DNA from 3 places in the Vibrio qinghaiensis genome. Region 2 is predicted to be linked to each of the others. Evidence: predicted binding sites of a transcription regulator. Region 2 holds the regulator's gene; each other region holds the start of a gene.

Region 1 (11,028 bases), 820 kb from region 2:
ACTCTGGGTCAGTATTTGGCTCCGAGCCGTCATCATCTACCAGTTGAACGCTATGTCCCACCGTCTGAATTTGACGAACTTAAAGAGATCGCACTAGAGCTTGGATTTACTCATGCAGCTTGCGGCCCGTTCGTGCGTTCCTCCTATCATGCGGATATGCAAGCCAAAGGGCTAGAAGTGAAGTAACCACACGCTAACCATTGGGTAAAGCCGATGTTCACTCATCGGCTTGTAGGACTCAGTTCGGTTGGTAGTGATTGAAGCTTGAATATTGATTCTATGTTCTATAGGCTAACGACATAGAAAATAGACAATAAAGCTAAGGATTTATTAACATGAAAACGATCAGTACATTAGCCCTTGCTGCCGCTACTTTAATGACCGGTTGCGCGTCTAATACTCAGCAAGATAACTATCGTGAAGCCTCCTTTGAGCTTTGTAATACTGAAGTCAACATTTACTCGGTGAGTGACGATGGTCGTGTTCGTATTGTCTGCGCTGACGGCTCTAAGTTTGCCTTAAATAGCGAAAAAACACTTGATACGATGCGCAATATTAATATTGAGTATTGTGATGGTGAGGGCTTAGGTAAATTTAACGAGAGCACGAAATATTACTCTTTTCAATGTAAGTCTGGCACATTGCTCAGCATTGCAAAATAGTTCTGTAAAGCGCATTAAATTAAACAGTGAGAACCCACTATTCTTATTGCTGATAATAAATAGTGACCAAACAAAAAAGCTCCTGAATATCAGGAGCTTTTTTGTTTGTGCGTAAAACTACGCGTATACAGGCAAACGCTTACAAATTTCCAACACTTTTGCCTTCGTTGCTTGAATAACAGATTCATCACCCATGTTATCCAAAATATCACACATCCATCCAGCTAGTGCTTTTGCATCAGCCTCAGTAAAACCACGACGAGTAATTGATGGAGAACCCACACGGATACCAGAAGTCACAAATGGGCTACGCGGATCATTCGGCACCGAGTTTTTGTTCACTGTAATGTTAGCCGCACCCAATGCTGCATCAGCATCTTTACCTGTAATATTTTTATCGATCAAATCGACAAGGAATAGGTGATTTTCTGTGGAACCTGAAACAATGTTGTAACCACGATCTAAAAACTCAGCCACCATCGCTTTCGCATTAGCCACGACACGTTTTTGATACTCTTTAAACTCCGGTTCTAGTGCTTCTTTGAACGCGACCGCTTTACCTGCGATAACGTGCATTAAAGGACCACCTTGACCACCGGGGAACACCGCTGAGTTAAGCTTCTTATATAAGTCTTCACCTGCATTCGAAAGAATAAGGCCACCACGAGGACCTGCCAGTGTTTTGTGGGTAGTGGTCGTCACTACGTGGGCATGAGGAACTGGGTTAGGGTAAACACCCGCCGCAATCAAACCAGCTACATGCGCCATATCAACGAACAAGTACGCGCCTACTTTATCAGCAATTTCACGCATTCTTTTCCAATCGCAAACTTGCGAATAAGCAGAGAAGCCACCGATGATCATTTTTGGCTGATGCTCAACCGCTAATGCTTCCATCTCTTCGTAGTTAATTTGGCCTTTCTCATCAATTCCATAAGGAATGATGTTGTACAATTTACCGGAAAAGTTAACAGGAGAGCCGTGAGTCAAATGGCCACCGTGTGCCAAGCTCATTCCTAATACGGTATCACCTGCGTTAAGCAAAGCCATATAAACCGCGTTGTTTGCTTGTGAGCCTGAATGCGGCTGCACGTTCGCATAGTCTGCACCAAACAATTCACATGCACGTTCAATCGCCAGCGTTTCCACTTTGTCGACAAACTCACAACCACCGTAATAGCGTTTACCTGGGTAACCTTCAGCGTATTTATTAGTGAGCTGTGAACCTTGCGCTTCCATTACACGTGGGCTTGTATAGTTTTCCGAAGCGATAAGTTCAATGTGTTCTTCCTGACGAAGGGTTTCTTCTTGAATGGCTGCGAACAGGTCCGCATCGTAATCTGCGATGTTCATATCACGCTTAAGCATCTGTATCTCCTGACTCAGATTTTACTGAAAGTTTCAAAAAACCACACAACGACCAAAAGCAAACGTTTTCGTCACCGTAATATGTCGCATATTCTACATAATTTGATCTGGGTCATAAAGAACAAATTACAGAAATTATCATGCGGTTTTTTCATGATGGATGGTAAGGTAACTCATGCTAAACAGTAAGTTGGATAATGATAAGCCGAATGTCAACCATTCTGCTTTACACCTTGTAAAACGGCAATTACATAGGTTTACCTCAATTCTCACTCCCTATCTACCGAAAATATCGCTTTTTCTTTACTATGTTCGCCATTCTTAATTATTAAAATTTCATTATTGATGCGAGCACACGCACGTAAAGAAGATTGGGTTGCCCATTTTAACGGGAACCTTTTTAGTTGCACAAGGCGTCTTCTTTCGCCACTCCTCTATCTCAAATTGAAAAAACCCACATACAGTCATGCATTCTATATATCACACATCGCGTCTTATTTTTGATGCACCTGATCAGTTGAAGTCGTCGGTGCTTAATATGAGAATGGACTGCTAAAAAATAATTATCATTCGTTACCTTAATAATTGAGCGGTTAGGAGCTTCTACAATGGGTGAAAGAGGAAGGATCCGTATTTCTAACTATCAAGGTAAATTTTTCTACCGCCTGATAGATTGTTTAGTAATACTGATCACTATGTATATTACACTTAAGTTTCACTCACATATCGTTACCATGTCTTATATATCAGTGGGACTTTTAGGGGTTATTTTCTATTCCTTTATTGCTGAAAGCCTTGATATATATAGCGGTTGGCGAACCACAAAACTTAGAGTTTTAACTCTACATACTGCATTTTGTTGGGCTTCAACCGTTGGCTGCTTAACTTTAGTTGGTTATTTCACAAAAACAGGAAGCGATTTCTCACGCTTAATTTTAGGTTTCTGGTTTGTGGGTTCATTTACTTTATTACTGCTTTGGCGCTTCGTCGCATTTACAGTCATTTATTATCTGCATAAAAAAGGTTACCACACCACCAAAGCGGTCATTATAGGCATGACACCGCAAGGCCTAGAACTATCGAAAAATCTCATTAATAACCCTGAGTTAGGTATCCAACTTGCTGGTTTTTACGATGACAGAAGTGATGAACGTATTGCAGGAGATATTCCGGTGCTCGGTAAAGTTAATGATGCATTAACACTTGCCAAAAACGGTCAAGTAAAAAGTGTGTACATAGCACTACCAATGCAAGCCCAGCATCGAATCAGCAAGATTCTAGAGGCCTTTTCGGATAGCACAGTGAATACCTATATTGTGCCGGATTTTTTTACCTTCAATTTACTGCATTCGCGTTGGTATACCATCGGCGATGTTAATGCTTTTAGTATTTTTGATACACCATTCAATGGGTTAGGTACGTGGCTAAAACGTTTTGAAGATTTAGTCTTAAGTAGTCTTATCTTGATTTTAATCAGCCCTGTCCTTATTGCGGTTGCGGTAGGCGTGAAACTCAGCTCACCAGGCCCTATTATTTTCAAACAGATGCGCTATGGACTGGATGGAAAATCTATCAAAGTATGGAAATTCAGAAGCATGCGTGCCATGGACAATGGGAACAAGGTTACACAAGCAACAAAAAATGATCCCCGAGTGACTCCTTTTGGTGCGTTTATTAGGAAGACGTCATTAGATGAGCTACCACAGTTTATTAATGTGCTACAAGGTCGAATGTCAATTGTTGGTCCTCGCCCTCACGCCGTGGCACATAATGAACAGTATAGAACGATCGTTAACCGCTACATGCTAAGACATAAAGTAAAACCAGGAATCACTGGCTGGGCACAAATTAATGGCTGGCGTGGTGAAACCGATACGCTAGATAAAATGGAAAAACGTGTCCAATTTGATTTGGACTATATACACAGATGGTCGTTGTGGTTCGATATCAAAATCGTATTTCTCACCGTATTTAAAGGATTTGTAGGCAAGAATGCTTACTAGAATGGAAAAGCATACTCATATGAACACAACTAATTTAAATAGAATCGCGTCCTTTGGTTTGGCTTTTTTTGCGTTATCAGCCGTACAAGCAAAACCACAACCTAACCCAATTATGACTGAATCAGGGATTGCCATTGTACCTTTTTTAAATTTATCAACGGGTTATAACGACAACTTAGCAAAGGCGTCACAAGATCTCGAACATTCCCAATATTCAGTATTCGAGCCAGGTATCGGTTTAGCAATAGAGCCGACAAGTGGCCAGAAACATCGCGTAGGTTATCGACTACAAAGAGGCGATTTTTTCAGCTCTAGCAAAGATAGCTACACTGACCATTTCTTTGATTTAGCCAGTGACTGGGAACTCAATTCCAAGCATCGAGTTGACTTAAGTTATGCTCTTGCATTAACTCATGAACAGCGTGGCGATAACGATACGACACTCAATTTGTCCTACAACAAATACAACACCAATAACTTCAACCTCGGTTACGGTTTTGGTGGCGAAGACGCCAAAGGTCGAATAGAAACCAACCTTGGTTGGGGTAATTTGGACTACAAAAACAACCAAACTATTACTCAATACCAAAATTGGGATGAGTTACGATTCAACAGCTCTCTGTACTATAAAGCGCTGCCAAAAACGTCGCTAGTTTTCCAAATTATCGTTAATGATAGGCATTATAGTGATATAGCCCCTGGCTCAACTCTCAAAGACAGCACCCATTATATGGGGTATGTTGGTACCTCTTGGGACGCGACAGGAAAACTACAGGGAAATGCCAAGGTTGGTATGCAACATAAAGATTTTGAATCCTCTTCTAGAGAAAATTTTGACTCTTTTTCATGGGATATTGATGTCACTTATCTCATCCGCACATACTCTGCGGTGCAGTTGAAAACAAATCGTAAATCAACCGATACCGACGGTACCGGTGATTCAATCGATACCAAAGTGTATAACGCAAACTGGACACATAATTGGAGCGACATCATCTCCTCTAACGTCGATTATTCTCTATTGAGCGAGAATTACACTAGCACTGCTCGCGACGATGACACCAGTAAACTAACACTTTCGCTGAGCTATGATTTTCGTCGTTGGCTAACATTCAAAGTCGGCTATCAACTTGAATCGAGAGATTCCAATATCAGTTCGTTAAGCTACGATCAAAATGTGTATTATTTTGCTATTGAAGGGGTGATGTAACTTACGATGAAGTACTTCTTAGTCATTCTGTTAAGCTGTCTTTCCTGGTCAACATTGGCCAATGAGAGTTTTTATAAGTTAGGCGTTGGGGATCAAATTCGGATTCAAGTTTATGATGAACCAGAGTTATCTATTGAAACGCGTGTAGGTGACAGTGGTAACATTGATTACCCTTTTTTGGGACGAATTAAGCTGAAAGGAAAAACGATTGAGGAAGTAAAAACTGCTATCCACAATGGTTTAATCGATGGGTATCTGGTTAACCCCAATGTTTTTGTCAGCATAGTCGAATATCGTCCCTATTTTATCAACGGGCAAGTAAAGATATCCGGGAGTTACCCGTATCATCCGGGGTTAACCGTAAACAAAGCCATTACGATTGCGGGTGGATTCACAGAGCGAGCGTCTAAAACTAAGATCTATATATCATCAAGTGATGCTCCTGAGGCCAAGCCAGTAAAAGTAACATTACTTCATAAAATTCAGCCTGGTGACATTCTCACCGTAGAAGAAAGCTTTTTTTAGGTAACTTAGTTGTATGGAAAACTCTTTAATTAAAAATCACTTGAACTCAGATGAAGTTATTGATGTTCGTCAGTACGTCCATGTTCTTCTCAACTATAAATGGCGTATTCTACTTTTTTCTACGATGGTCACCGCTATCGCGGTATTGATTGCATTATCAATTCCTTCGCAATATACCGCTCGCGCCTCACTGATCATCGAATCAAAGCAAGCAAAAGCCGTTTCGATTGAAGACATCTATGGTTTAGATACCAAAAGCCAAGAATACTATTTGACTCAAATAGAGATTTTGAAATCAGACCGAGTCGCAGAGGAAGTCATTAAACGCCTTAACCTTGCCAGTCACCCAGAATTTGACCCTACTGTAGAAAATAATCAAAAAACTGGGTTTAAATTCGATGTATTGGAATGGTTTCCTGTTCTGAAATCGTTCAAGAAAAAGCCCGCAGAAATATCACAGGAAGACCAAAGCTATCGGACTAGCCGATTGGTTCTGGCTAAGTTTAAGCGTGGGCTAGAAGTTAGCCCAATAAGAAAAACTCAACTAGTGAATATTTTCTACACCAGTAAAGACCCTAAATTATCGGCTCAAATTGCCAATGAGATTGGTAACGTCTTTATGGATAGTCATATCGAAGACAAACTTCAAGTTGAACTGAAGGCGAATAGCTGGCTCAACAACCGCATGGGTGATTTGCGCGAGCAACTAAAAACGTCAGAAGCTCAACTACAAACATTTTTAAAATCTGAAGGACTCGTTGATATCCAAGGCGTTGAAAGCCTAGCATCCCAAGAACTTGAAGAACTGACCTCTCAATTGAATAAAACGAGAGACAGACGCGTTGCAGCTGAAACACTTTATTTGGTCGCTCAAACGTACAGCCGTCAAGATGGTGACCTCTCTGCCCTTGCATCTATCCCAGAGATCTCTAACCACCCGACGATACGAGATGTCAAATTGGCTGAAGTGCAAGCTGAAAAGAAAGTCTCAGAACTATCAAAACGTTATGGTGACAAACACCCAAAATTAAAATCAGCTCAAGCCGAGTTAGCCTCTGTAAAACGCAATTTAAATGCCGAACTAAAACAGTTATTAAATGGGATCAACAATGAGTTACAAGCAGCTAAGCAAGCTGAAAGCTCTTTGCATCGGGAACTTGAGAAACGCAAATCAGAGTTTCAAAGCCTATCCGTAAAAAATGCACGATATTCAGAGCTAAAGCGCGAAGTCCAAACAAACCGAGAGCTGTTTGATCTCTTTTTAAGTCGTCAAAAAGAGACCAGTGCATCGAGCGACTTTAATGCTACGATTGCTCGTTTTACCGATTTTGCCAATCCGCCCCTCGCACCAAGCAAACCGAATCGTAAACTGATTGTATTGCTAGCGTTTGTCGCTTCGTTTGGTTTGGCGTGTGTTGTTGCTTTCATTGCTGATGCGGTAAACGATACATTCCTTGATGTAAAACAGGTCGAAAAACAGTTATCACTAAGCTTGCTCGGTATTGTACCGGTAATAAAAACTCGAGGTCCTCTGACGCTCAAAACCTATTTTGATTCGAAACACCGAGAGCTAACAGAAGCGATTAGAACCGTTCGGACTAGCTATTTACTTGCCAACACCAACAAAGATCATCATGTAGTAATGGTTACGTCTTCACTGCCAGAGGAAGGAAAAACAACCTCGAGTATCAATTTGGCTTTTTCACTGGCACAAATGGAAAAAACAGTGCTGATAGACTGCGATTTGAGAAAACCATCGGTTGCACACCGTTTTGGCATCTCTGGTTCACAGCCAGGAATGAGCAACTTGCTCATAGGTACGCATACCATAGAAGAGTGTCTCTATACCGATGAAGAATCAGGGCTTGATGTTTTGACTGCTGGAGTCGTGACAGACAATCCTCTTGAACTTATCTCCTCGCCTAAGTTTGCCTCACTACTCGAAGAGCTAAAGACACGCTATAGCAGAATTGTGATTGATACACCTCCGTGTTTAGCCGTTAGTGATGCATTTATGCTGTCACAGTACGTGGACTCGACCATACTGGTGATCAATGCTCCACACACACGCACTAAAGTAGCTAGAGATGTGGTTGGACGCTTAACGCAGCAAGGAGCGAGAATTGATGGCGTCATATTGAACAAACTGAACACCAAAAAAGCCTCTAATTATAGCGGTTATCATCAATATCAATCCTATTACGGCCCAGAAAAATAACCATGAAGGTCGCGAATCACCCTTTTTTAGCCCATGCTTTGCGTTTGAGCATTGGGCTAACTGCACTCGTTACTCTCTATTTTGCATTTCATTTTTTGACGGCGTCCATTTACGCGCTAGCAACAGAAAGAAACATCGACCACTGGACAAAGCACAGTGATGGTGTAACTTTAGAGCAAGTGAATGAAACAAAGCTCATGATACTAAAGGCACTACAGCACCACAGAGACCATCCTCACTACCACAATTTACTGGGTAAGGTCTATGAGTGGGAAGCCTATTTGGGCGATGATGTAGATAAAGCAAGCCACTTGCTCAATGCAAAAAAGGCCTACTTGGAAAGTACTTTATTGAGACCCACTTGGCCAGACACATGGGCTGATTTATTGGTGATTGAAACTCAGTTGAAAGGGGGGAATATTGATCTCTATTTTGTACAAGCCGACCGATATGGGCCTTTTACACCCAAAGTGAACAACTCTCTTTCCCAGATTGGCCTTAACCATTGGTCTATTTTTTCAGCGCCGCAGCGAACTATCATTATTGATCACGCCGCAAGAGCATTAGCTCATCCGCAAAGCCGAGGGGAAGCCTACCAGTTTCTAAAATCAAATGGTCTCTTAAAATTTACCTGTGCAGCTATTATTTATAACCCTCAGCGTTATACTGAGAAAAATAGTCTCTGCAAGAGAGTGCTAGAGTGAGTTCAATGATAAAACATTATGCAATGAAACGGCCTATCACCTTGTTCATGTTAGCCTTGCTTTCTCTTGGTACGGCTTCGCTATCACTGGCAAAAACACTGAATATTCATGCTGAGATACCGAAATTTTTGGAAAAGTCACTCGGCGGTGATATTTATCTCCACTTTACACTTGCACTATTCATTACCTTGGTTTTTATCCGAGTCATTTCTGCCACTCTTTCCCCTATACAGAGCATCTTTCTCGCCATAGTTATCGTCTCGACCTGTTGCGTAATTGATGAAAGTTTACAAATGTTATCGAGTTCACGATCATTCTCTTTACTCGATTTGGGGGCAAGTTTACTTGGTATTATAATGGCCTCAACAATCTATTACGTCGCTAGCAGACTTCGATCTTCAAACTTATACTCCAGACTAAGACAACCTCGCGCATAAAAACGCCTTAAGAATGAGAATCGAACCCTTATTAACAGAAGTGCGATATCACTGGATGTACTACTTCACTTATAATCATCGCAACAGTAAATCGTAGGCTTTTAGGACTTACCAATGAAAAAATCACTATGGATATTTTGGATTGCTATTTCAGCTTTGCTGGCTAGTTCAAGGTTATATGCCGAAACAGAAATTACTTGTTCACTTTATAAAAACCATAAAGTGGCCACAGACACAATAAGAGCCAGCTTGGAACAAGCAGACGATGCCATTATTTCTCTGCAAGCTTTGATGAAACTATGCCCAAGCATGGCACTAGAAATGGCGGACCTAGCGTCTACTCTGCACCCACAACTAGCACTCGAGATCTTCAATACGATATTTGACCATATATCGAGTGACCAGGTCGCAGCTTTGACTGCAATACTCGTTAAAAATGCACCTCAAGAGATGCGTTTTCAAGTCATTCAACTTGCTGTCACTAAATCACCAGAGTCAGCTCAAGCTATCGTTGATGCTGTTATTGCAATGGATTTAATGGACTCAACTGATGTGATTGTTGCGGCAATCGCCGGTGGCGCTGACCCAGCGACCATTACGGAGCCGACAGCAGCAGGTACTCCATCGGCTTTACCTGGTGGATTACCTCCAGTCGCAACGGTGCCAGGCAACACGACAACACTTGGAACCGGCAATGGTAGTGGCGGTGGTACCGCTTCACCAAACTGATCGTTTAATTCGATACTTTCATCCAGTTTAGGGCAGGTATATTCCTGCCCTTCTTAATTGATATTAATAGTATGCGTCTAATAGAAAAATCCATTTTCCCAATATTTCTCATTTTTGTATTTTGGCTACCCATACCCTTAGGTAGTAATCGCCCGTTAGCATGGTCATTCAATGAAATCTGGATTGCATTGCTGCTTATTGCCTGTTTATTCAACTACTCTTTTGAGCACTGGAAAAACAGTCTAATAAGGGGAAAATTAGTCATCATTCCCATCGCGCTTATCACTTGCTGGTCATTCATCCAAAGTATTCCACAACTTGGTATAACTCAGGATCCTAGTTTAGTCTTTGTCTCTGCAATCAAATCGCTCCACTATTTCCAGTTTTGTCTTATTGCTCTTGTCCTTATCGACACACCTAAAAAATTAAAACTTCTCGCAGTAGTCATGGTCAGCAGTGGAATTTGCCAAGGCTTTTACGCTGGCGTGATTTTGCTACTCAATCTAGATCATTCGATAATTTTCAACCTACCACTAGGAAATAGAGCCTCTGGAAGTTTTGTCTATCACAACCATCTAGCCAATTTTCTAATGCTAAATCTCTGCATTGGCTTTGGCTTATTGATTGCCAAACTCGATAGCTCACACAAAACCGGATTGAGAAATATCACTAAACAGTTTTTAGCCGTGTTGCTGTCTGATAAAGCCTTTGTACGTTTAGGGCTCGTCATCATGTTGATTGCATTAGTCTTAACTCGATCTAGAATGGGTAATATGGCTTTTTTCATCGCCTTAACTATAGGTTGTGTGCTGTTATTATTTTTTTACAAACCAAAACCCAAAAGTGTTTATGTGCTCATCATCAGTTTATTCATCATTGATACGTTCATTGTGAGCCAATGGTTTGGATTAGAAAAAGTGAAACAACGTCTTATTGAAACTAGCTTGGAAAGTGAATCAAGAGATGATGTGGTCAGATATTCCCTAGTCGCAATACAAGAAAGGCCTCTGACTGGCTTTGGGGCCGGCACTTTCTACTCCACTTTCCCTTCCTACAATCAAGGAAAAGTAAAACTGTTTTACGATCATGCTCATAATGACTACATCCAATTCACATTAGAATCAGGCCTTGTGATGGTTTCGATATTGGGTGTAATGATCTTAGTCGCCACC
Region 2 (11,028 bases):
CAAAATCCAATAAAAAGGTGTGATTATCCAAATCATCACTAGCAACATGACGCCCAGCTCGCAGCTGGCTATCTAGCGCAGGAAATAAAGGATTTGAAATTGCTTTAGCCAGATTTTCTGGCATGTATTCATTAATATCTGTCGATGACATTTGCTTGTACCTTTGCACCAAAATCGTTGATCGCTTGCCAGTCAGGTTGGATGGCTTGGTAATCTTGCTCTGAGTAGCCAAGCCTCACCGCTTGATCAACAATAATTCGCGCTAAATCAAAATGATGTGTATGGGGATGAGTGGCGAGGTAATCTCTCAGTACTCGTCCTAAATCAATTGGCATCCCTTGATCTTTATGACCTTTGAGCATGCTGCCGATACGCAAGGAGAGCTCATCATTGACTTGCTGGAACTCTTCGTACTCCACTTCTGGAGGCACTTGCCCCATCACCTCATCATCTCTTAAGACGAGAGCTTCATCACGCAGGTCGGTTAAACGCTCAGCATCGGCATAAGTGAGGTACCAAGGCGCGTCAAAATAGTCGCTGAGCGATTGACGTAAACGCTGGCTAAACGCTCGGTTTTGGTCCATATCAATGGCGGTACGAATGAATTTATGGACATGGCGGTCGTAGCCAATCCAGAGATCGATCGCCTGTTGTCCCCAACTGGTGATGCGATCAAGTTTCATCTGTAATCCAAACAGGATTTCTTCAATGAATTCGAGTTCAGTTTCGCCATAAACCAATTCTTGGATATCCAAAATTTGCGTTTGCAGCTCATCCCCCGCCGCTTGTAAAGTGTCTTGCAGTTCACGCAGCGTTGAAGAGGTTTCAGACAATAACGATTCACAGTTGTTGATCGCTTCACGCCAATCTTTATTCAGCAGCTCAGCAATTTGCAGTTTGACCGATTGCTGCTGCTCATCCATCACACGTTGGTTTAAATCGATACGATCAAAAATTTCCCCTACCGAGTATTTTAATACGCCGTAGACGTTCTTTTTCCAATGCCCTGGGGTACCGCCTTTATTCGCGGCTTCAATCGCCTTGGCCATTTCATCGGCAACCATAGAAAGCTGAATTGAGAGCTTCAGCTTGGAAAACTCTCTATGACGGACGTAATAGTCCGTAATACCAATAGCCAACGGTGACAAACGGTAAATACTAACGCCATCAGTCATCTCGCTGGTGAAGCGGCTCATTAAGCGCTGTTTTACCAACTCATTGATCGCATTATTGGCACGAAACGCGGAGGCTTCACCGGTTTCTTCAAATAAGCGAGTTACGATGGCAAACGCATCGTGTAACTCACCTTCACCTAATTCTTCATCAAACCTTTCGTTACTCAATACTGCAATGGCAATAAGGAACGCCAGTCGTTCTGTCGTCAGGTTCAATGAGAAATCATGCTGTTTTACCCAGCTAACCAATTCATCAATAGGTTGCTGTGCAGCGTTCTGAGTCATCTCACTCATTGTTATTCCTGCTCTATTTTCTTTTTCGCCCATACATGAATGTATCGACCTAGCGAGAGGTACGGCTCTTGTCTACATAATTGTTGTTCGAGTGCCAGTACATCTTCATATTGGTAGTCACCCATATTTTTCACATTCCCAATATAGTCACTGAATGATCGGATGCCCGATTTTCCACAAATCTCAAATCCTGATTCTTCGATCCATTGATACACTTCTTCAGGTTTTAGCCCTTGCTGAGGCTGGAGCTTAAACCGCTTGCGATGCGGCATGCCCTCCAATACATGGGGAATGTTGCCACAGACAACGTTTTTGTACACCAAGCCATGATGGTTATAGAACATGATTGATGCCATACCACCTGGCCTAACTTGCTCTAACAAATTCTGCAATGCGGGTTTTGGCTCGGCTAACCATTCCATCACCGCGTGAAACAACAACACATCGACTGGCGCACTAAGGTGCGATTGGATGGATTGCACGGGGGAATGTACCAACCGATACTGCTCAAGCAGACCATTTTTGCAGATCTCTTGTTCCGCAAGTTGAAGCATTTCAGAGGATAAATCACACAGCGTGATTTGGTGTCCAAGCTTGGCTATTTTTTGTGACATTTGTGCCAAACCGCCGCCAGCATCAAGCACTTGCAAAGGTTTTGGGTGGTTGCTCAACAAAGCGAGCAGTTGCTCAAGATCTTGCCAAACAATGACTTGACGAATTTCACCTTTGTCAGAGCCGTATATGTTTTTTGCAAATTTGTGGGCAATATCGTCGAAATTCCGGTCTTCAGTCACAGTGGCTTGAGTTATGATAGCGAATCGTGCTGCTATTCTGTCATAGGAATGGCAGGAATAAAGAGGCTTTGTTCCTTTTTATTATCAAGTGGTGGTTTTTCGGACTATTTTGTATATGTTTGAGCTGAAAAAAGTTATTTCCTCATTATTAATGCCTCTTCCGGCGATGCTAATCCTCGGTTTTGTCGGATTAATGCTCATAATGTTCACCGTCAGACGTAAGACTGGCTGTATGTTTGTCCTCTTCTCTTTAGTGGGGATATTTCTTATCTCTTTCCAACCCTTCGCAACACGCATGCTAATGCCTTTGGAAAGACAATACTCGGCTTTTCTCCCCGTTGATGGCAGCATCGATTATGTGATGGTTTTAGGCAGCGGTCACGTAGTGGATGACCAAATCCCCCCGACCTCTGAACTCAGCCGCACTGCGTTGGTACGCTTAAACGAAGGCATCCGCGTCATGCGTATGTACCCCGGCTCAAAGTTGATTTTATCTGGCTACTCCGGCGGCTCTGAATTTAGCCATGCACGTATGTTGGCCGTCATGGCATTGGCGCTTGGAGTGAGTAAATCTGATATTATATTGCTCGAAACAGCCAAAGATACTTGGGAAGAAGCGCGACAAGCGGCCGCATTTGTCCAGCAGCGCCGGCTGGTTTTGGTAACATCGGCCAGTCATATGGAAAGAGCATTGAAGGAGTTTCATTCAGCAGGTATTGACCCAATACCTGCGCCAACCAATTTCTTAGCGCAAACCAATATTGCACAAGCTTGGGAAAAATACGCTCCTCGAGCGCGTTATTTAGAACAAACTGAGCGTTACTGGTATGAGACGTTAGGCTTATTATGGCAAGGCTTGCGTGATTGGGCCTCCGGGCATGGTGATACAGAGTTAGACATCAATAGCAATTAGCTATTAGCTATTAGCTATTATATTCAACCCAAAACGGAGCCACTTATGTGCTCCGTTTTTCTTAGTAATCGCGGCTAGAAAAAATCATGGGAATAAAAAAGCACGGCCCAACGCCAATTTTACACACGCGACCACTCAGCTAATCACCAGCGAACATATAACCTTCACCGTGCACAGTCACAAAGATTTGCGGATTCTTAGGATCAAACTCCATCTTCGCCCTCATGCGTCGAATCAGTACATCAATCGTTCGATCGTTAGGTGCATCCACACGATGGCTGATCATATTTAAAATACGCTCACGGCTAAGGACTTGATTCGGATATGACGACAAGGCAACTAAGAGCTCATATTCCGCTTTGGTCAGTTTTACGGGTTCACCATTACGGCTCAGCGCACGGCGCTGAATATCAAAGGTCCACTCGCTAAAGCGCACTAAATTCGCATTGTGAGATACACAGCTCTCTTCACTCAGTTTGTTTTTTACTGCCGAGATCCGCCACAGCAAGTTTTTCACTCTCACCAGTAACTCGCGCAATTCAAAAGGTTTAGTCACGTAATCATCGGCCCCCATTTCAAGACCAACAATTTTATCGATACTGTCCGTACGTCCTGTCACTAGGATGATGCCAATATCAGACTGGCTGCGTAGCTCACGCGTTAACATTAAACCGTCTTCACCGGGTAAATTAATGTCTAGCATAATCAAATCTATATCGTTGCTTTTCAACGCTTCTCTCATCTGAGTACCGCTTTCCGCTTGTGTTACTGTATAACCTTCATTTTGAAAGTATCCAGTCAGCTTGCTGCTGGTAACTGCGTCATCTTCAACGACTAATACGTGATAGCTCATTTACACCACTTTACTCTATAGAAAGGTTCAAACCTCGGCTCGAGATTCTGTACAAAGTCATTCTATTCATAAATAGTCATAATTCTAGTCGTACAACTTTTAAAATTAAGAAAGATGAGAGTTTATTGATTCAAAACAACCTTCCGGACATCCATTAACTTAATGAAAAAATCACTCATATTTTTTCATTTTCTTAGTGACTGCTATTCATTTTTATTAGTTACACTTACAGCAGTTACTTTTAAAAAACGATTTTCGCAAAACCACACCCTTGGAGAGCCAGTACTATGCAAGACATAAAAGCTTTTAATGAACAGCGTGCCGAGATTTATTGGTGGCTTTCGAGCTTATTTGTGAAAGAACTTTCGGAACATGAATTAGGGCAATACCATACGTCCGCTATTCGTACATTTCTTTCAGGGTTGGCTGAAAATACGACACTTAAACCTGCTATTGATAAATTAGTTGATGCACTAAACCGATTGCAAGACAAAGAAGACGCACAGCTTGAGCTCGCAGCCGATTTCTGTGATCTTTTTTTAAAATCCAATAAGGAGTCCGCGCTGCCCTATGCCTCAATTTACATTGGAAAATCAGGGTTGCTCAATGACGAACCAGCCAGAGCAATGTCGGATTTGATGGCAGCCCATCACATTACAGTCAACGATGCACTCAACGAACCCGCCGACCACATTGCGATTGAACTGGATTTCTTAGGTAACTTGGTCATTCGCTCCAATGAACTTGAGCAAGAAGCACACTTTGAACAAGCCTTTACGCAGCAGTGTGATTTTATTGAACAACATTTGCTCTCTTGGATCCCACAATTCCATCTTCGTTGCCAACAAATTGATCAATTTGGTTTTTATGGTGCCGCAAGCGAATTGTTAGTCGCATTTCTTCACTTAGACCGCGATTATTTATCAAACCAATGAGATAACCTGGTTAATATCTATTACTAAATCGGTCAGTTGTGACTGTTGACCGATTTATTCGGTGGATTTTTCGTTGCTTGATCGACATTTGCGGACTAGAATCTTGGCCGCAAACGATAAAAAAATGAATTGAAGATGCAACCGCTGTCTAGAGGCGGTTTTTGTGTTTTTACTACTTTTAGGCTTCAATATGACACTGATAGGCCTAATACCGCTGAATTGCTCTTCGTGACTACCACTTTCAGCAGTTATCGACAGGACAGAGAATTTATGGCTACGATTAAAGACGTTGCACGCTTAGCGGGCGTATCAACCACCACGGTATCGCATGTAATCAATAAAACTCGCTTTGTGGCTGAAGCAACCCAAGAACGAGTGATGGAAGCGGTATCAGAGCTCAACTATGCACCAAGTGCAGTCGCTCGCAGCTTAAAATGCAACACCACCCGTACCATTGGTATGTTAGTGACCCAATCGACAAACTTATTTTTTTCTGAGGTTATCGATGGTGTTGAAAGTTACTGCTACCGCCAAGGCTACACACTTATTTTGTGCAATACCGGCGGTATTTACGAGAAACAACGCGACTACATCCGCATGCTAGCGGAAAAACGTGTCGATGGTATGTTAGTCATGTGCTCGGACCTCACCCAAGAACTGCTTGAGATGCTTGATCGTCATTCAGACATTCCGAAAGTTATCATGGATTGGGGCCCTGAAAGTTCTCAAGCGGATAAAATTATTGATAACTCAGAGGAAGGCGGATATCTCGCCACCAAATACCTTATTGATAATGGACATACTGACATTGCTTGCTTAAGTGGACACTTTGAAAAAGCGGCGTGCCAAGAGCGAATTCAAGGGTTTAAGCGTGCGCTTGCCGAAGCAGGCCTTAAAGCGCATGACGATTGGATTTTAGAAGGTAATTTCGAATGTGATACGGCGGTTCTCGCCGCCGACAAGATCGCCGCCATGGACAAACGCCCAACGGCTGTTTTCTGCTTTAACGATACAATGGCTCTCGGTTTAATGAGTCGCTTGCAACAAAAAGGCATCCGTATTCCTGATGACATGTCTGTTATTGGCTATGACAATATAGAACTGGCTGAATACTTCTCGCCACCGTTAACCACGGTTCACCAGCCAAAGCGACGAGTAGGGAAAAACGCCTTTGAAATCCTATTGGAACGCATTAAAGACAAAGAGCATGAACGTCGTGTGTTTGAGATGCACCCCGAGATTGTTGAACGCAACACAGTAAAAAATATCACAAAATAGTGTCATTATTTAAAGCAAGCGACAAATGTCAATTTTAGGAATTTTCCTACACTTGAGACAGAACGCCGTATCAAATAATAGTAAATTTGGAATAAGCATCACGCAAATAATAAATAAACGTGATGCTCATCCAAAAATTTATATATTCTTATTATTAGAAGTCACGCACAGGGCAAACCATTTGAAAGGATGGGACGCAAAGCCTCCGGCCTAAACTGAATATTCAATAGGTAGCGGGGTTGCCGATGGCAAATATGCAAACGTTAAGTTTACTCCTTACTGACACTCTTTCTGCATAAGTTTGCTAATCTCTCGGACCTGATTTTGGTGGCGTTTTTCCCATACACCGAGAATTTACAGCATGGATAAACCAATACTTAAAGATTCTATGCGACTCTTCGAACAACTTGGACGTGTTAAGTCTCGTTCAATGTTTGGCGGCTTCGGCATTTTTGTCGATGACACCATGTTTGCTTTGGTCGTAAACGATAAACTTCATATTCGCGCAGACGATTTGTCAACCTCTCGCTTTAAAGAGCAAGGCTATGAGCCCTATATCTATAAAAAACGCGGGTTCCCTGTCGTCACGAAATATTTTGCATTGCCTGACAATTGTTGGCAAAACCCTTCGCTCATTTTACGAGATGCTGCTGTCGCACTCGAAATCGCAAAACAAGAGCGAGAGATTCAAGCCCAAGCCAAGCCAGATCGTCTAAAAGATCTCCCAAACCTTCGTCTCGCCACCGAACGTATGCTCAAGAAAGCTGGGATTGAATCTGTGACAGATTTGCAAAGCAAAGGAGCCTTGGAAGCCTATAAAGCGATTCAGCAAACCCATTCTTCTTCAATCAGTCTTGAATTGCTATGGGCCCTTGAAGGTGCGATTGAAGGCAAGCATTGGTCGGTTATCCCACAATCTCGACGCGATGAATTAGCTAAAAGCCTTTAACCTCCGAGTAAATAAATATCTCGATTAAATAATCAAATACGCTCGCATCACCATGCGGGCGTTTTTTTTCATCCCGTTTTGAAATATAAATTCGACTTCCTCTGTCTTCTTCACTATATCTAGTAAAATATGTCGTTTTGAGGAATACCATGAATAAAAAACTTCTCTTAGGCTTGGCTTTATTGGCCTTTATTGTCTTTTTGATTGTAAATTTTGGCCACTATCTAACGTTAGATAATGCCAAAGCACAGCAAATGCTATTAAACGAATACATTAGTCAAAACGTGATCAGCGCTGCTTTGATCTATTTTTCACTCTATATTGTGCTCACTGCTTTCTCTATCCCTGGAGCGGCGGTCGTCACGTTATTGGGCGCTGCGCTGTTTGGTTTTTGGACGAGTTTACTACTTGTCTCCTTTGCCAGTACCATAGGTGCAACAATCGCCTTTTTGAGTAGCCGTTTCTTGCTACGAGAGTGGATCCAAACAAAGTTTGGTCAAAAGCTGCAAACGATTAATCAAGGTGTCGAAAGAGATGGCGCATTTTATCTATTTTCACTGCGCTTAATTCCTGTTTTCCCTTTTTTCTTGATTAATTTATTAATGGGCCTAACTCCCATATCTGTGGCTCGCTTTTACCTGATTAGCCAACTCGGTATGCTACCCGGCACTGCCGTTTATCTGAATGCTGGAACTCAACTAGCTGAAATTGAAAATTTGTCTGGTATTGTGTCTCCTTCGGTTTTGTTTTCATTTGCTCTACTCGGTCTTTTCCCACTTATCACTAAGTGGATTATGACCAAATTAAATAAAAACCCTACTTCTGCTTGAAGTGAATGGCAATGAAGATTTTCGTTTCAAGCCATCCGATAGAAGCCTACATCGTTTGCCAGTATTTACAGCAATTCAACATCCACTGTGAAGTGAAAGGTGAAAATTTATACGGTTTAAGTGGAGAGTTGCCTTTTACAGAAGAAACTTTGCCATATGTATGGCTATTAGATGAAACCCAAATAGCCGATGCTCAAGTACGACTAATGGCTTATCAGAGCGAAGAAATAAGCGAAAAAACGTATTGGATTTGTAAACAGTGTAGTGAAGAAAACGAGCCGCAGTTTGCAGCCTGCTGGTACTGCGGTTGTTTAGATTCAAACTAACGGCTCTGATGCTGGCGTATGAACTCAATTGAATGGTGGTTAAACATCTCAGATTGTTCAACGTTGCACACGTGACCGCAATCTGGGATCTCTAGTAGCATGCTTTGTGTATGCGTTGCCACCATCTCTTTAACAGGCTGAATGAACATGTAGTCACGCTGCCCCATAAGATAAAGTGTAGGAATATGCAGCTCTTTCTCTTTGAAGCATTTCATCAGAGGATTGACTTCTGATGTCAGCATAAACCAGCGTTTAAACTCTTTTTGGCACAACTTCTTCGCTTCTCGAATAAAAAGATGCCGCGACTCTTTTTGGTTGCGTTGTGGCATCACAATGTAAGCAAACAGACGATAAAGCCACATGTAAGGAATAATGTGTTTACTCAAATTGCCTAACTTTACGAGCACCTGAGAGCGCACATTCAAACGGGTTACAGCGCCACCAAGAACCATTGAACGAACTCGTCCTGCTGCCATTTCAGCAAGGTTACGCACGATAATAGTACCAAGTGACATTCCAACAAAATGGGCAGAGTGAATTTTCAAATGATCGAGCACTTTGAGAATATCAAGAGTGACCGATTTAAATGTGTAACGATTTGCCATCAACTCTTGAAACAGTTGATTTGACTTTCCGTGACCTCGTAAATCAACCAGTAACAAGTTGAAATGCTCACGATAGGCCTTGATTTGCTTAAACCAGATAGATGAACTTCCCCCTGCACCATGCACAAAGACAACCCATTCATCACTGGTAGCATGGAGGTAAGTTTTATGGAAAAGTAAGCTATGAGACATACAAAACCGTTAATCATCTTCAATTTAAGAAGTTTAAGACTACCACAAAACTCGCTGTTAAGAGTGAAAAAACGCACGGGTCTATTAGGCTGCACAGTTAACAAATAAGGCGCCGAAGCGCCTTATTTATTATAAAACATCAGCCATGAATCGCCAGATGATACATCTTAATATACTCTTTCGCTGAATCCTGCCAGTTAAAATCTTGCCGCATTGCTCTTTGCTGAACTTCCAACATAACATCAGGATGCTGTAAATAAAACAATACCGCTCGTTGCATCGCAATTAACAGTGCTTCAGGAGAAGGTTCATGAAACCCAAACCCTGTTGCCTCTTGAGGAAATTTATCATAATCACGTACGGTGTCTTTTAAACCACCGACTTCACGAACGATGGGCAGCGTGCCATAGGCCATACTGTAGATCTGATTCAAACCGCAAGCTTCAAATTCGGAGGGCATTAAGAAGAAATCAGAACCAGCTTCAACCAAATGTGCAAAACGGTTGCTATAAGCTTCAACAAATGCAAATTTGTCAGTATGCTTCGCCGCTATTCTGTTTAGCTGAGCAGCAACTTCTGGCTCTCCTGTACCAACAATAATCAGTTGGACATCATTGCGTAAGAAAGACTCAAGTATAGGTAATATATAATGAAAACCTTTTTGATGAGTGAGTCTGCAGACCATCCCGAACAAAGGCACTTCGCGCTGAGGTAATTGCAGCTCTTCTTGCAGCATGCGCTTACTCGCCCGCTTACCCGCTTGAAGTGACTCAGCCTCATCGTTGTAGCAAAGAGGAAGAAATTGATCGTTTTGTGGATTCCACTCACTATAATCACACCCATTAACGATGCCGTGCAAATCTCTAGTTCGGTGAACAAAATCATCTACCAACCCATGAGAGCCAAGCGGTGTTAGCAGCTCGGAAGCATAATTAGGGCTAACGGCATTGATTTTGTCAGCAAAGGCAATTCCGGCTCTGAGCATACTGACGTGATCGTGTCCGTAGCGTAAAAATTCCATGCCAGATAAGTTCAATTCTGGGATGATCTCTAATTGATGATAAGAAAAAATACCTTTAAAAATCGCGTTGTGAACAGTCAATACGCTTTTCATATCAGAAAAATAAGCGTCATGCTGGTAACGCGTTTTCAACAAAAATGGAACCAACCCTGTATGCCAATCATTTGCATGGATAATCTTTGGTTTTTTACCGAGCTTAGGTAAAACATCTAGGCTAGCTGCTGAAAAGAAACCAAAACGCTCGCCATTATCAGCGTACGCTTGGTTATTCTCGCCATACATTTGTGCTCGGCCAAAATATTGTTCACATTCAATTAGGTAAACAAGGACTCCATCAAGTTCCATTTGACGAACCGAATAAGAGGTATGCGGCCAATGAGTAAGCTCAGTTTCAAGCACGATAGGGGCATCAGAGATGCCCGAGATAGAACGATAAGCCGGTAGCACAATAGCTATCTGATGACCTAACTCTTGCAGTGCTTTAGGCAGTGCTTTGGCCACATCAGCCAAACCACCACTTTTGATCAAACCTTGAGCTTCTGAAACGGTAAACCAAACATCGATTTTTTCCATTCTAGAATCCAACTTTTGTTCCTTTTGCGATAACAACGATGCCCTCATCAGAAACATGGAAACGTTGTCTATCAAGTTCTAAATCTTCACCAATCATGGTACCAGGTGCTATTTCGACGTTTTTATCAATAATCGCACGCTTAATTGTGCACCCTTCACCGATTTTAACATCACCTAAGATCACAGATTCACTCACTAAAGTGTTGGCTCCAATGTTACTGCGGTAACCTAGTACAGATTTGTAAATCTTCGCACCTTGAATATAGCTTCCACCAGAGATTAAGCTGTCT
Region 3 (11,028 bases), 440 kb from region 2:
GACAGTGGTTATGATTGCCCTGTTTTCCGCTCTGATTTGGTACTTTGTAGGCCCTGAACCTAAGGCCAGTTATATGCTAGTGGTTGCGACAACAGTATTGATCATTGCTTGCCCTTGTGCCTTGGGTTTAGCTACTCCACTCTCGGTTACGGTAGGAGTTGGTAAAGCCGCTGAAATGGGTATTTTGATCAGAGATGCCAATGTATTGCAATCGGCAAGCAAAATCACCACTGTAGTATTTGATAAGACAGGTACGCTCACTCAAGGCAAGCCAACCGTTCAGAACTTAGTCACGTGGGGAATTGAAGATAGCAAATTGTTAACCCTTGTTTACGCTTTGGAACTGCGCTCTGAACATCCTCTTGGCAAGGCTATCTGCCATTATGCGCAACCGCTGGTATCAACCAGCGCCGAAGTCGAGCAATTTACCAACCTAAGAGGCAAAGGGCTAATGGCAAATATTGGCGGTGATTCGGTCGTCGTTGCCTCTTTATCGCACCTTGAATCACTGGGCGTTCCTCTTACTCAAGCACAAACGGCCATTGAACACTACGCAAAGCAAGCTTGGACACCAGTCGCGGTTGCCATTAACGGTGAACTCAAAGCTCTCATCGCAATTGCTGATCCCATCAAACCTAACGCTGCGCAAGCTATCAGCACACTGAATAAAATGAACATTCGTACCGTGATGCTAACTGGAGATAACCAAAGCGTGGCCACCGCAATAGCCAAACAACTGGGCATACAGCAAGTGTTCGCTCAAGTGCTGCCAGATCAAAAAGCACAAAAAATCGTGCAGTTACAAGAGAAAGGCCAAATCGTCGCCATGGTCGGTGATGGTATTAATGATGCGCCAGCCCTTGCGCAAGCCGATATGGGTATCGCAATGGGCAGCGGCAGTGATGTCGCAATAGAGAGTGCGCAAATGACGTTGCTCAACTCCTCACCACTTGCCGTAGTCAATGCTATCGCTCTGTCTAAAGCAACGGTAAAAAACATGAAGCAGAACTTATTGGGCGCCTTCATCTATAACACCCTAGGCATTCCCATTGCCGCTGGCGTGCTTTATCCCGCTTTTGGCTTTTTACTCAGCCCTGTAGTTGCAGGAGCGGCAATGGCTTTATCCTCAATCACAGTCGTGAGCAACGCTAACCGCTTGCGTCTATTTAAATACCCTTATCACTCTTAGAGGTTATATAAAGATGAAAATGATCACAGCTGCTATGCTTAGCACCTTGTCTCTTATCAGCTACTCCGCATTCGCCACGGTGACCGAGGTGACCAATTACAAATCCCCTTATTGCGGCTGCTGTACTGAGTGGTCCACTCACATGCAACAAGCCGGATTTAAGGTTAACGACCAATTGCAAGAAGATATGACGGCAATAAAACAGCAATTGGGCATTACACCCAAGCTCGCCTCTTGCCATACAGCCGTTATCGACGGCTATGTTTTCGAAGGTCACATTCCAGCCACAGACATTCAAGCCTTTCTCGCTAATCCACCAAAAAATGCCAAAGGGTTAGCCGCGCCCGGCATGCCAATCGGCTCTCCAGGTATGGAATCTGGTGATAAGAAAGAAGCCTATTCGGTTTTTGCTTTTAACGAGCAAGGTCAGGTGTTTGAGTTTGCTCACCACGAAGGTAATTGATTTTATGTAATAAAGCCTCCGACAGATGCGGAGGCTTTCATTTGGGTGCCTTGATATGACTACGAGTTATTTAACGCTAGTTACCCGGCTGACTCGCTCGCCTGAAGCAGAGAGAGAACGGATCCAGACCTCACCGGACACCTTCGGTTGTTCACTATTAGAGTAATCAAACCATTGCTGACCATCTAATGAGTATTGCAGCTCAACGCCTGGGAATGACGAATTCATCGACAATTTACCCGCTTCAATCTTAGCTCCGGGTATTGGCAGGCGATAATCAATGCCAGCTTTTTCCAGTTTCGCCAACTCACGTTGCCCAACGATGTTAGCAAAACGAGTCCAATCTTGATTCAGTGCAGACTTATTGACTAAGTTGGTTTGCTGAGAGTATTCAACCCCTACTTTATAGTCGTTTTCCCACTCCGCTTTATGCCAAGCACGCTCAGCGGCAGCCAACACTCGAGGGAAAACCATATATTCATACTGCTCATCATTACGAACCGTTTCTGACCACAATTGAGCTGACAAGCCATAGAATGGTTTCGACGTCACCTCTCCTTTACCGACAAAACCATTACCATCACGATCTAATGAAGTTTCAGCGTTTTGCGGCATATTTTCCGGTGCAAAACCAAACATTTTACGCGTATCGGTCGCACGGGTGGCCCAGTAATAACCGCGCTCTTTAGGATCCGCCTCATAAGGCATATCCATGTAGACATAATCAGGGTTAGAAACAATTACGTCGTAACCTTGTTTTGCCCATTCATAAACAGAGCTTGTACCGCCCCAATAGAGGACATCCCAAAAGTTCACACGTGTATTGCGCGTGGCAAAAGCGGATTCTCCCTCGCTGTATTTCAAGCCATCTTGCCATGCTTGGAAATTCTCAATCCCTTTATCGGCGACAATTTTCGACACTTGCTCAGCAAAATAACTCGGTAAATGAGCAAAGTCACTTACTACTCCTTGGCTGACTAACGCTTGGCACTGTGGCGATTTCGCAAATGGTTTATCTTGTTGTGAAAGATCTAAGTTACCTTTCCAACTGACTTTTTCCGTCGCATTAATATCTTGGAAACCCGCGCCCAATTTGATGTTTTTCGCCTCATCGCCACCAAAATGCCAAGTCGATAAAGGCATGCCCGCCTCACTGTGCATCAAGGCCACTTCAGTGATCACCTTGTCCACAAAGCGTTTAGACGAGTCTAAACAAGGGTTAATAAAACTCTGCTTATCATAAAACTGAACCGTCGTAACATTAGAGCTGTCTTGAGGATCCATCAAGCGATACTGGCTAGCCTGTTCGGTTTTCCCTTCTTGGCTCAAACGTTCAAAACGAGCCTCCATTGAAACAACCGCAGAGCGAGCATGGGCTGGCATATCAATTTCAGGGATCACTTCAATATTGCGCGCTTTAGCGTGCTTGAGGATTTCAATGTAATCGGCTCGACTGAAATAACCTGAGCCAAAGTTATCAGAATTTGGACCGGAGCCAAGCTGTGGCAGTAAGCAGTTTTTCTCATCTAAATCAAAGCAGCGCTGTCCACCAATGTCGGTCAATTCAGGTAAGCCCGGAATTTCTAAACGCCAACCTTCATCATCAGTCAAATGAAGGTGTAATTTATTCATCTTATAAGCCGCCATTTGATCTAATGTGGCCAAAATCGCTTGCTTAGAATGGAAGTTACGTGCGACATCCACCATCACACCACGGTAATCAAAACGTGGAGCATCTCCGATGCTGATCACTGGCAACGCCGTGGCATTCTGACTATCCACTAAACCCAAAATAGATTGAACGGCGTAGAAAGCTCCCGCTTCATCAAATGCACGAATAGAGATAGCATTCGGTGCAATCTCCAACTCATAAGCGCCCGATGTCGCCATCTGGTCAGAAAATTCGCTCGGTGTAATCGCAACACCAACCGCCAACTCTCCATCGAGCTTCAGCCCAATCGTTTTGGCACGCGCTTGCAATGCTGAAAACTGATCCGTCGCAAAGTCCTTTACATCAAGCTTAAGGCCGCGAGTAATGTCAACAACGCCTTGACCAAGCGTTGTTTTTAGAGGAGTTGGCAACAGAGCCGTTGATACATCTTGCAGTGATACATCGCTATTTTTCTCAAATCGGCTGATGGCCGTAGCAAACACATTATTATCGCTGGCAGTGCGTTTGATATTATCGCCCTCAAGTCCACGCACAAATGATGACGTGTCTTCAGTGTTGAGAGATACAATAAGTTTAGGCTCTGTATTGGGCGCCGCAACGAATGCACGCGGCATAAAGTCCGTTTCAAACAACTGCCAATATTCAGCGACCAGAGGTAAAACAACCTCTTCGCCCGCAGCAAAACCATCAAATTTATCAGTGGGTTCAAGCTTATGTAAATCACCCGTTAAACGGGTAATTTTGAATTGATCATTTTCAACATCCAGAATCAGTCGAATGCTGTGGAAATAGATAGTCCACTGCTTTGAATTCACGGCTTCACCTTGGTTAACCAAGGTCATGTTCACTTTATTACACGATGCCCATTCCGCTTCGAGAGACTGACATGCCAATCCTTCATCTGCCCCGTGATTGGTTAATACGGTGTAATGAATATCCAAATTTTCCGCCAGCGCATCGACGACTTTCTGCTCTGGTGATTGCAACAAAGAGCAACCTGATAATGTGGCGATAACCGAAACAGCAATCAAACTAGGTTTCAACATGTGACTCACCCTACCTTTAAAATAAAAACCCAACATCTTGTTAAAAGGACTGAAAACAGCAACAAGCAACGAGACTTGTGGCCTAAGGCATCCACCATACAAGGAGTTATTTCTAAGCGTAAAATAATTAGCTGCACGAAGTGATCTAGTTCAAATCCTCTGAATGACAATCAAAACAAAACTATTTAAAATCAATGGATTAAATTTAACGTCAAAAACGTAATTTATTATTTGACGAGTTTAACTTGAGAAAGATCACATAAAAATACATCACAAAAATGAATTTATCGATAGAGATCACAGCTCACGAGAAGACGAGAAGTTCATTAAAGGGATTTGGCAGGTTAAATCGTGATATAGGTCATAAATTGTAATGACTCATCAAACGTCAAAATGCGCTAAAGTGACGTTTTTTACACATCCTAATGCTATTTATTATCGTGGAATATTGACTGCTATTTTTAATAGCTGAATTTGCTCGATGAAGGGTGGACAGTGGAAGAGACTGATAGTGAAGGAGGAAAACCCTTTATCTTTGGTAATGAAAGTGATCACATCCAGATGCAACAAAGCCCCGCATTACTGCGAGGCCTTTAATGTGGTCGGTGAAGAGCCAGATAGTGAAAGAGGCGAACCCTTTTCTATTTGGTAACGAAAACTTACCGCTTCCAAATATAACAAAGCCCCGCATTACTGCGAGGCTTTTAATGTGGTCGGTGAAGAGCCAGATAATGAAAGAGGCGAACCCTTTTCTATTTGGTAACGAAAAAACTCACCGCTTCCGAATGCAACAAAGCCCCGCATTACTGCGAGGCTCTTAAATATGGTCGGTGAAGAGCCAGATAGTGAAAGAGGCGAACCCTTTTCTATTTGGTAACGAAAAAACTCACCGCTTCCGAATGCAACAAAGCCCCGCATTACTGCGAGGCTCTTAAATATGGTCGGTGAAGAGCCAGATAGTGAAAGAGGCGAACCCTTTTCTCTTTGGTAACGAAAAAACTCACCGCTTCCGAATGCAACAAAGCCCCGCATTACTGCGAGGCTTTTAAAGATGGTCGGTGAAGAGGGATTCGAACCCCCGACCCTCTGGTCCCAAACCAGATGCGCTACCAAGCTGCGCTATTCACCGAAATTTTTGCTCTGCACTTAGCGAGCAGTTCCGAGCTTTTTGCCTGGAACGGATGCGTATAGTACGCATCTAAAACTAAGACGCAAGCCTTTAATCTTATTTCCATCAAATAACAAACTCATTGACTAAATTACCATCAAAAACACATAAAACGTGACTAATTACACACCAATAGAAACATTAAGTTAACTTACGCAACATTATTGATCCAGATCAGTGTCGACAAACAGAGCAAACTTTAACTTGGCTGTGTCTTCGAAACTTTGGAGGAAACATGGACTTTTGGCTTGATCTCCTATTTGGTAATGCTGTGGGGCTATCTTCAATGATAGTAATCTTTGGTGCTTTTGGTCTTATGCTGTTTTATGGCGGTTTCTTCATTTATAAAGTGATGAATGACAAATCTCCTCACTAGATCGCTTAGCACCTATTGGAAAATAGAGTAACGCTATGCACCGGAGTCGATTATCTGTCTGCTCCGGTTTTTTATCACGTTAATAACTCTATCTTCTTGATGAATGGCATCATTCGGCTACTCAAGATCGGTTCGATAAGATTATCTGTTTCAAAATAATCTATGGTGCTATGCCAAGAAAAGCACACAATAAGCACATAAATAAAAACGCCTTGGTTAATTACTATTAACTGCTAAAATATCGCAACGTCAATAGGCAACACTCAGAGTGTTGCTTTGTTTTTATTCACCGCCGTTGGGAAACGTAAGAGCAACCTATGTCACAACAAGCCACCACCCGTTTAAACAAATACATCAGTGAAACTGGTTTCTGTTCTCGTCGAGAGGCTGATAAGCTAATTGAACAAGGCCGAGTAACCATCAATGGGTTATTGCCAGAAATGGGCACTAAAGTCACGCCGAACGATGAGGTGTGTATTGATGGTAATCCATTAAAATCAAAAGAAAAACCGATATACATTGCCCTTAACAAACCGACTGGAATCACCTGCACAACAGAGCGCGATATTCCAGGTAACATTGTTGATTTTATTGGCCACCACAAACGTATTTTCCCGATAGGTCGATTAGACAAACCATCTGATGGACTGATCTTTCTGACTAACGATGGTGACATAGTCAATAAGATATTACGTGCTGGTAATAACCATGAAAAAGAGTACGTCGTCCGAGTAGATAGACCCATCACCGACGAATTTCTAAATAAGATGGCCTCTGGCGTGGAAATTCTTGATACGGTGACACTGCCTTGCAAAGTAACCCAAGAAACGAAGTTCTCCTTTAGAATTGTGTTAACACAAGGGTTAAACCGTCAAATTCGTCGTATGTGTGAGGCCTTAGGTTACGAAGTGTTTAAACTACGCCGAGTTCGTATTATGAACATCAGCCTAGACGGCATCCCTAATGGTGAATGGCGTTATTTAAGCGACGAGGAAGTCGCTGAAATATTAGCAATGTGTGAGAGTTCTTGCGGTACGGAAGGCGCGTCCAAGCTTGATGTGACGGGTAAGCGTATTCGCAAAGCCACCGATGCAAAACTATTTGATAGTCGTGAGCAAAATCAAACCTCGACGGCACGCAGAAATCAAAAGCCAAAAACGTTCCAAGGGCGCAATGCCGATGAATTTCGCCATGCTCCAAATACAAAAAGAGCACCGCGCCGACCCACAAATTCATCACAAGGTGCGCCAGCTAATAGCCACAGAAAAAGCAGTACGTTAAGCCTTAAAAAATAATCATCGAACAATGCGTTAATTCTGTTGAGCAATAAAATGACCGTAATGACGCATCACTGAAGCAACGATAAAAAAGGAGAAACATTCGTTTCTCCTTTAAGACAGCATAAAATTAACGCTTATTTCGTACCAAAAATCTTATCGCCAGCATCGCCAAGACCAGGAACGATATAACCTTTATCATTCAATTTCTCATCAATTGCCGCCGTATAGAGCTCCACATCAGGGTGCGCTTTTTCTAACGCCGCGATGCCTTCAGGCGCTGCAACTAAAACGAGAATTTTAAATTGGTTACAGCCGCGCTCCTTGAGCAAATCGATCGTCGCAATCATGGAACCGCCAGTTGCCAGCATTGGGTCAACCACAAGCGCAATTCGCTCCTCAATATTAGAAGCGAGTTTGTTGAAATAAGGGACAGGCTCAAGCGTTTCTTCATCACGATAGATGCCAACAACACTAATCCGCGCACTTGGAATGTGCTCTAAAACGCCGTCCATCATGCCAAGACCAGCACGCAAAATAGGTACTACCGTTACTTTTTTACCTTTGACTTGATCAATTTCAACTGGGCCATTCCAGCCTTCAATCGTCACTTTTTCTGTTTCAAAGTCTGAGGTTGCTTCATAAGTTAGTAGGCTACCCACTTCTGTAGCTAACTCACGAAAACGCTTAGTGCTGATATCCCCTTCCCTCATTAACCCAAGTTTGTGCTTAACTAGAGGGTGTTTAACTTCAACAACTTTCATTTTCATCTCCGACGACATTTAAACAAACCTTCGAATTGTACACACTTTTTATGCTAATTTCAGTGCCAATTATAAACAAAAAAACTGACGCAAACGTTTTCCTTTTTGTTTTAAGCCCTGTTAGAATAGCGCCGTTTTCATATCCAACTTATGACCGAGGACTTCCCCGTGAGCGGTAATAACACTTCTCTTAGTTACAAAGATGCTGGCGTAGATATTGATGCAGGCAATGCACTTGTTGAACGAATTAAAGGCGCCGTCAAACGCACTCGTCGCCCTGAAGTTATGGGTGGCATTGGTGGTTTTGGCGCGCTTTGCGAGCTACCAACCAAATATAAACATCCTGTTTTAGTCTCTGGCACCGATGGAGTTGGCACAAAACTTCGCCTCGCATTGGATATGAATAAGCACGACACCATTGGCATTGACTTGGTTGCGATGTGCGTTAACGATTTGATTGTTCAAGGTGCTGAACCGCTTTTCTTTCTGGACTACTATGCCACGGGTAAATTGGATGTAGATACAGCGGCTGATGTGGTGTCGGGTATTGCCGATGGTTGTGTGCAAGCAGGTTGCGCTTTGATCGGTGGTGAAACCGCTGAAATGCCGGGCATGTACGAAGGTGAAGATTACGATGTCGCTGGCTTTTGTGTCGGTGTGGTTGAAAAAGAAGAGATCATCGATGGCTCAAAAGTGGCAGCAGGTGATGCTCTGATTGCGGTTGGCTCTAGCGGCCCTCACTCAAACGGCTATTCATTAGTTCGCAAGATTTTGGAAGTATCAGGTGCCGACAAAAATGAAGACTTGGCTGGCAAAACGATTGGTGAGCACTTACTGACACCAACCAAGATTTACATCAAATCAGCGCTTAAGATGATCGCCGAGCACGATATTCACGCCATTTCGCACATTACTGGCGGTGGTTTCTGGGAAAACATTCCTCGCGTTCTTCCGCAAGGGACGAAAGCGGTGATTGACGGCAATAGCTGGGAATGGCCAATTATTTTCCAATGGCTGCAAGAAAAAGGGAATGTAACCACTCACGAAATGTACCGCACATTTAACTGTGGTGTAGGACTGATTGTTGCGCTTCCAATGGATCAAGCACAAGCGGCGGTTCAATTACTGCAAGCGGAAGGCGAAAATGCGTGGGTTATCGGTCATATTGCTGAAGCTCAACTCGATGAAGAGCAAGTAGAGATCAAATAACTGATGAAAAGTATTGTTGTTTTAGTTTCAGGAAATGGCACCAACTTACAGGCTATCCTTGATGCGTGTGAAACGAAAATTAAAGATGGCAAAGTAACGGCTGTTTTTTCAAACAAAGCAACTGCTTATGGCTTAGAACGAGCTAAAAAAGCAGGTGCGGCGGCGGTGCATATTGACCCAAATGCCTTTGACACGCGAGATGCGTTTGATGCGGTATTGATGGAGCAAATTGACCAATACGCGCCTGACTTAATCATTCTTGCTGGCTACATGCGTATTCTGAGTGGTGAGTTTGTGCGTCACTATTTAGGACGGATGCTCAATATTCATCCTTCTTTACTTCCTAAATATCCTGGGTTGAATACCTACCAACGCGCGATTCACGCGGGTGATGAAGAGCATGGCACCAGTGTGCATTTTGTGACTGAACAACTTGATGGTGGCCCAGTCATTCTACAAGCAAAAGTGCCTATTTTTGATGAAGATACCGTTGATATTTTGACTCAACGTGTTCAAGCTCAAGAGTATCGAATTTACCCACTAGTGGCACAATGGTTCGTTGAAGGACGCTTGGAAATGCGTGAAGGTAAAGCCTATTTAGATGGCCAATTACTTGGCATGCATGGTTATGCTTTCGATGAATAAATCGTATCTCTGAATAGTGCGAAAAAGGTTGCCTCAACAGCAACCTTTTTTTATTGTCATCTCAAATACGATTCAAACCGCAGTAAATAGAACAAGCTTAAGAATAAAAAACTTAAATGGGTGCTTGGCAGCCTGGCTTTGCCGCGGCAAAGGGAATGTCAGCTAAGGACTGCGCATTGCCATCAACGTATTCGCCATAATGGAAAATCGCATATTCGCCTGGTTTCATTCGTTGCCAAGTTTCATTTCCCGTCAGTGGCTGAGTCGCAATCACAGACACAACATCATCAGGCGTTGTTTCTTCTTGGAAGTTAATCTCGACATCTTCATCAAGCAGGCTCGCTTTACCAAAGGGGGCACGTCGAGTAATCCAGTACAGATGATTCGTGCAATAGGTCACCAAAAACTCACCGTCAGAAAGTAGCATATTAAACACACCTTGCTGCTTCAGTTGATCGCAACACTTCGCAACGAATTGAAACATGCTGAGCATATCTTGAGGCGGTTCAGGATAACGCGCTTCTAACTGCTTTAACAACCAACAGAAAGCTTGCTCGCTATCGGTTTCACCAACAGGGCGATAGCGCCCAGTTTCTAGCTGCTGGTGATCCGTCAATTGTCCATTGTGAGCGAACGTCCAATATCTCCCCCACAATTCTCGAGTGAATGGGTGAGTATTTTCCAAATTCACCCCACCGCGATTTGCTTGACGAATATGGCTAACCACTGCCCGACTTTTTATAGGGTAATTCTGCACAAGCTCTGCAATTTTTGACTGAAAGCTAGGGTTAGGATCTTTAAAGGTACGAAACCCCTTCCCTTCATAGAAAGTGATTCCCCAACCATCACGATGCGGTCCCGTGTTCCCGCCACGCTGAATCAACCCAGTAAAACTAAAGCAAATATCAGTCGGCACATTGGCACTCATACCGAGCAATTCACACATGGTTTAATGCACTCCCTTTTGCAACCACAAACACATTAAAAGAAAAGAACGATGTTGAACTTCTTACGCCATCTCTTTTTCAATCAGTTGGATAACGATGTGGATGATCTTGATATGGATTTCTTGGATACGATCCGCGTAGCCGAAGTGCGGGACACGAATCTCGATATCCGCTAAACCTGCCATTTTCCCACCATCTTTACCGGTCAGTGCAATGGTCTTCATCCCTTTGGCTTGGGCGGCTTCAATCGCTTTCAAAATGTTCCCCGAATT

Evidence for each region. The regulator PurR, encoded in region 2, represses purine synthesis genes. The targets are predictions, from matches to a motif close to TNANGNAAACGTTTNCNTNA.
Region 1: a site for PurR is predicted at 2,085-2,104, ahead of glyA (serine hydroxymethyltransferase). Genes of this name have one in related genera too.
Region 3: a site for PurR is predicted at 8,041-8,060, ahead of purM (phosphoribosylformylglycinamidine cyclo-ligase). Genes of this name have one in related genera too.

The regions. Positions count from the first base shown of each region.
Region 1 covers NZ_CP022741.1:819,084-830,111, reverse strand. Annotated here, with positions in the region: gene lipA (lipoyl synthase) at 1-186, shown strand, start outside; gene CCZ37_RS03985 (hypothetical protein) at 336-662, shown strand; gene glyA (serine hydroxymethyltransferase) at 780-2,030, opposite strand; gene vpsL (exopolysaccharide biosynthesis glycosyltransferase VpsL) at 2,639-4,033, shown strand; gene CCZ37_RS03970 (outer membrane beta-barrel protein) at 4,053-5,243, shown strand; gene vpsN (exopolysaccharide export protein VpsN) at 5,250-5,768, shown strand; gene vpsO (exopolysaccharide regulatory tyrosine autokinase VpsO) at 5,782-7,986, shown strand; gene CCZ37_RS03955 (VpsP family polysaccharide biosynthesis protein) at 7,989-8,690, shown strand; gene CCZ37_RS03945 (hypothetical protein) at 9,242-9,856, shown strand; gene CCZ37_RS03940 (O-antigen ligase family protein) at 9,928-11,028, shown strand, end outside.
Region 2 covers NZ_CP022741.1:1,643,754-1,654,781, forward strand. Annotated here, with positions in the region: gene mukE (chromosome partition protein MukE) at 1-151, opposite strand, end outside; gene mukF (chromosome partition protein MukF) at 132-1,469, opposite strand; gene cmoM (tRNA uridine 5-oxyacetic acid(34) methyltransferase CmoM) at 1,472-2,263, opposite strand; gene elyC (envelope biogenesis factor ElyC) at 2,379-3,176, shown strand; gene torR (two-component system response regulator TorR) at 3,316-4,029, opposite strand; gene torD (molecular chaperone TorD) at 4,317-4,964, shown strand; gene purR (HTH-type transcriptional repressor PurR) at 5,235-6,242, shown strand; cyclic di-GMP riboswitch class I at 6,404-6,489, shown strand; gene CCZ37_RS07555 (TfoX/Sxy family DNA transformation protein) at 6,604-7,191, shown strand; gene CCZ37_RS07560 (TVP38/TMEM64 family protein) at 7,341-8,021, shown strand; gene CCZ37_RS07565 (putative signal transducing protein) at 8,033-8,347, shown strand; gene CCZ37_RS07570 (alpha/beta fold hydrolase) at 8,344-9,144, opposite strand; gene glgA (glycogen synthase GlgA) at 9,284-10,738, opposite strand; gene glgC (glucose-1-phosphate adenylyltransferase) at 10,740-11,028, opposite strand, start outside.
Region 3 covers NZ_CP022741.1:2,088,489-2,099,516, forward strand. Annotated here, with positions in the region: gene CCZ37_RS09720 (heavy metal translocating P-type ATPase) at 1-1,189, shown strand, start outside; gene CCZ37_RS09725 (DUF411 domain-containing protein) at 1,203-1,652, shown strand; gene CCZ37_RS09730 (beta-N-acetylhexosaminidase) at 1,719-4,370, opposite strand; tRNA gene CCZ37_RS09740 (tRNA-Pro) at 5,423-5,499, opposite strand; gene CCZ37_RS09745 (DUF3149 domain-containing protein) at 5,774-5,914, shown strand; gene rluF (23S rRNA pseudouridine(2604) synthase RluF) at 6,232-7,209, shown strand; gene upp (uracil phosphoribosyltransferase) at 7,329-7,955, opposite strand; gene purM (phosphoribosylformylglycinamidine cyclo-ligase) at 8,124-9,164, shown strand; gene purN (phosphoribosylglycinamide formyltransferase) at 9,168-9,809, shown strand; gene CCZ37_RS09770 (class II glutamine amidotransferase) at 9,922-10,755, opposite strand; gene lpcA (D-sedoheptulose 7-phosphate isomerase) at 10,819-11,028, opposite strand, start outside.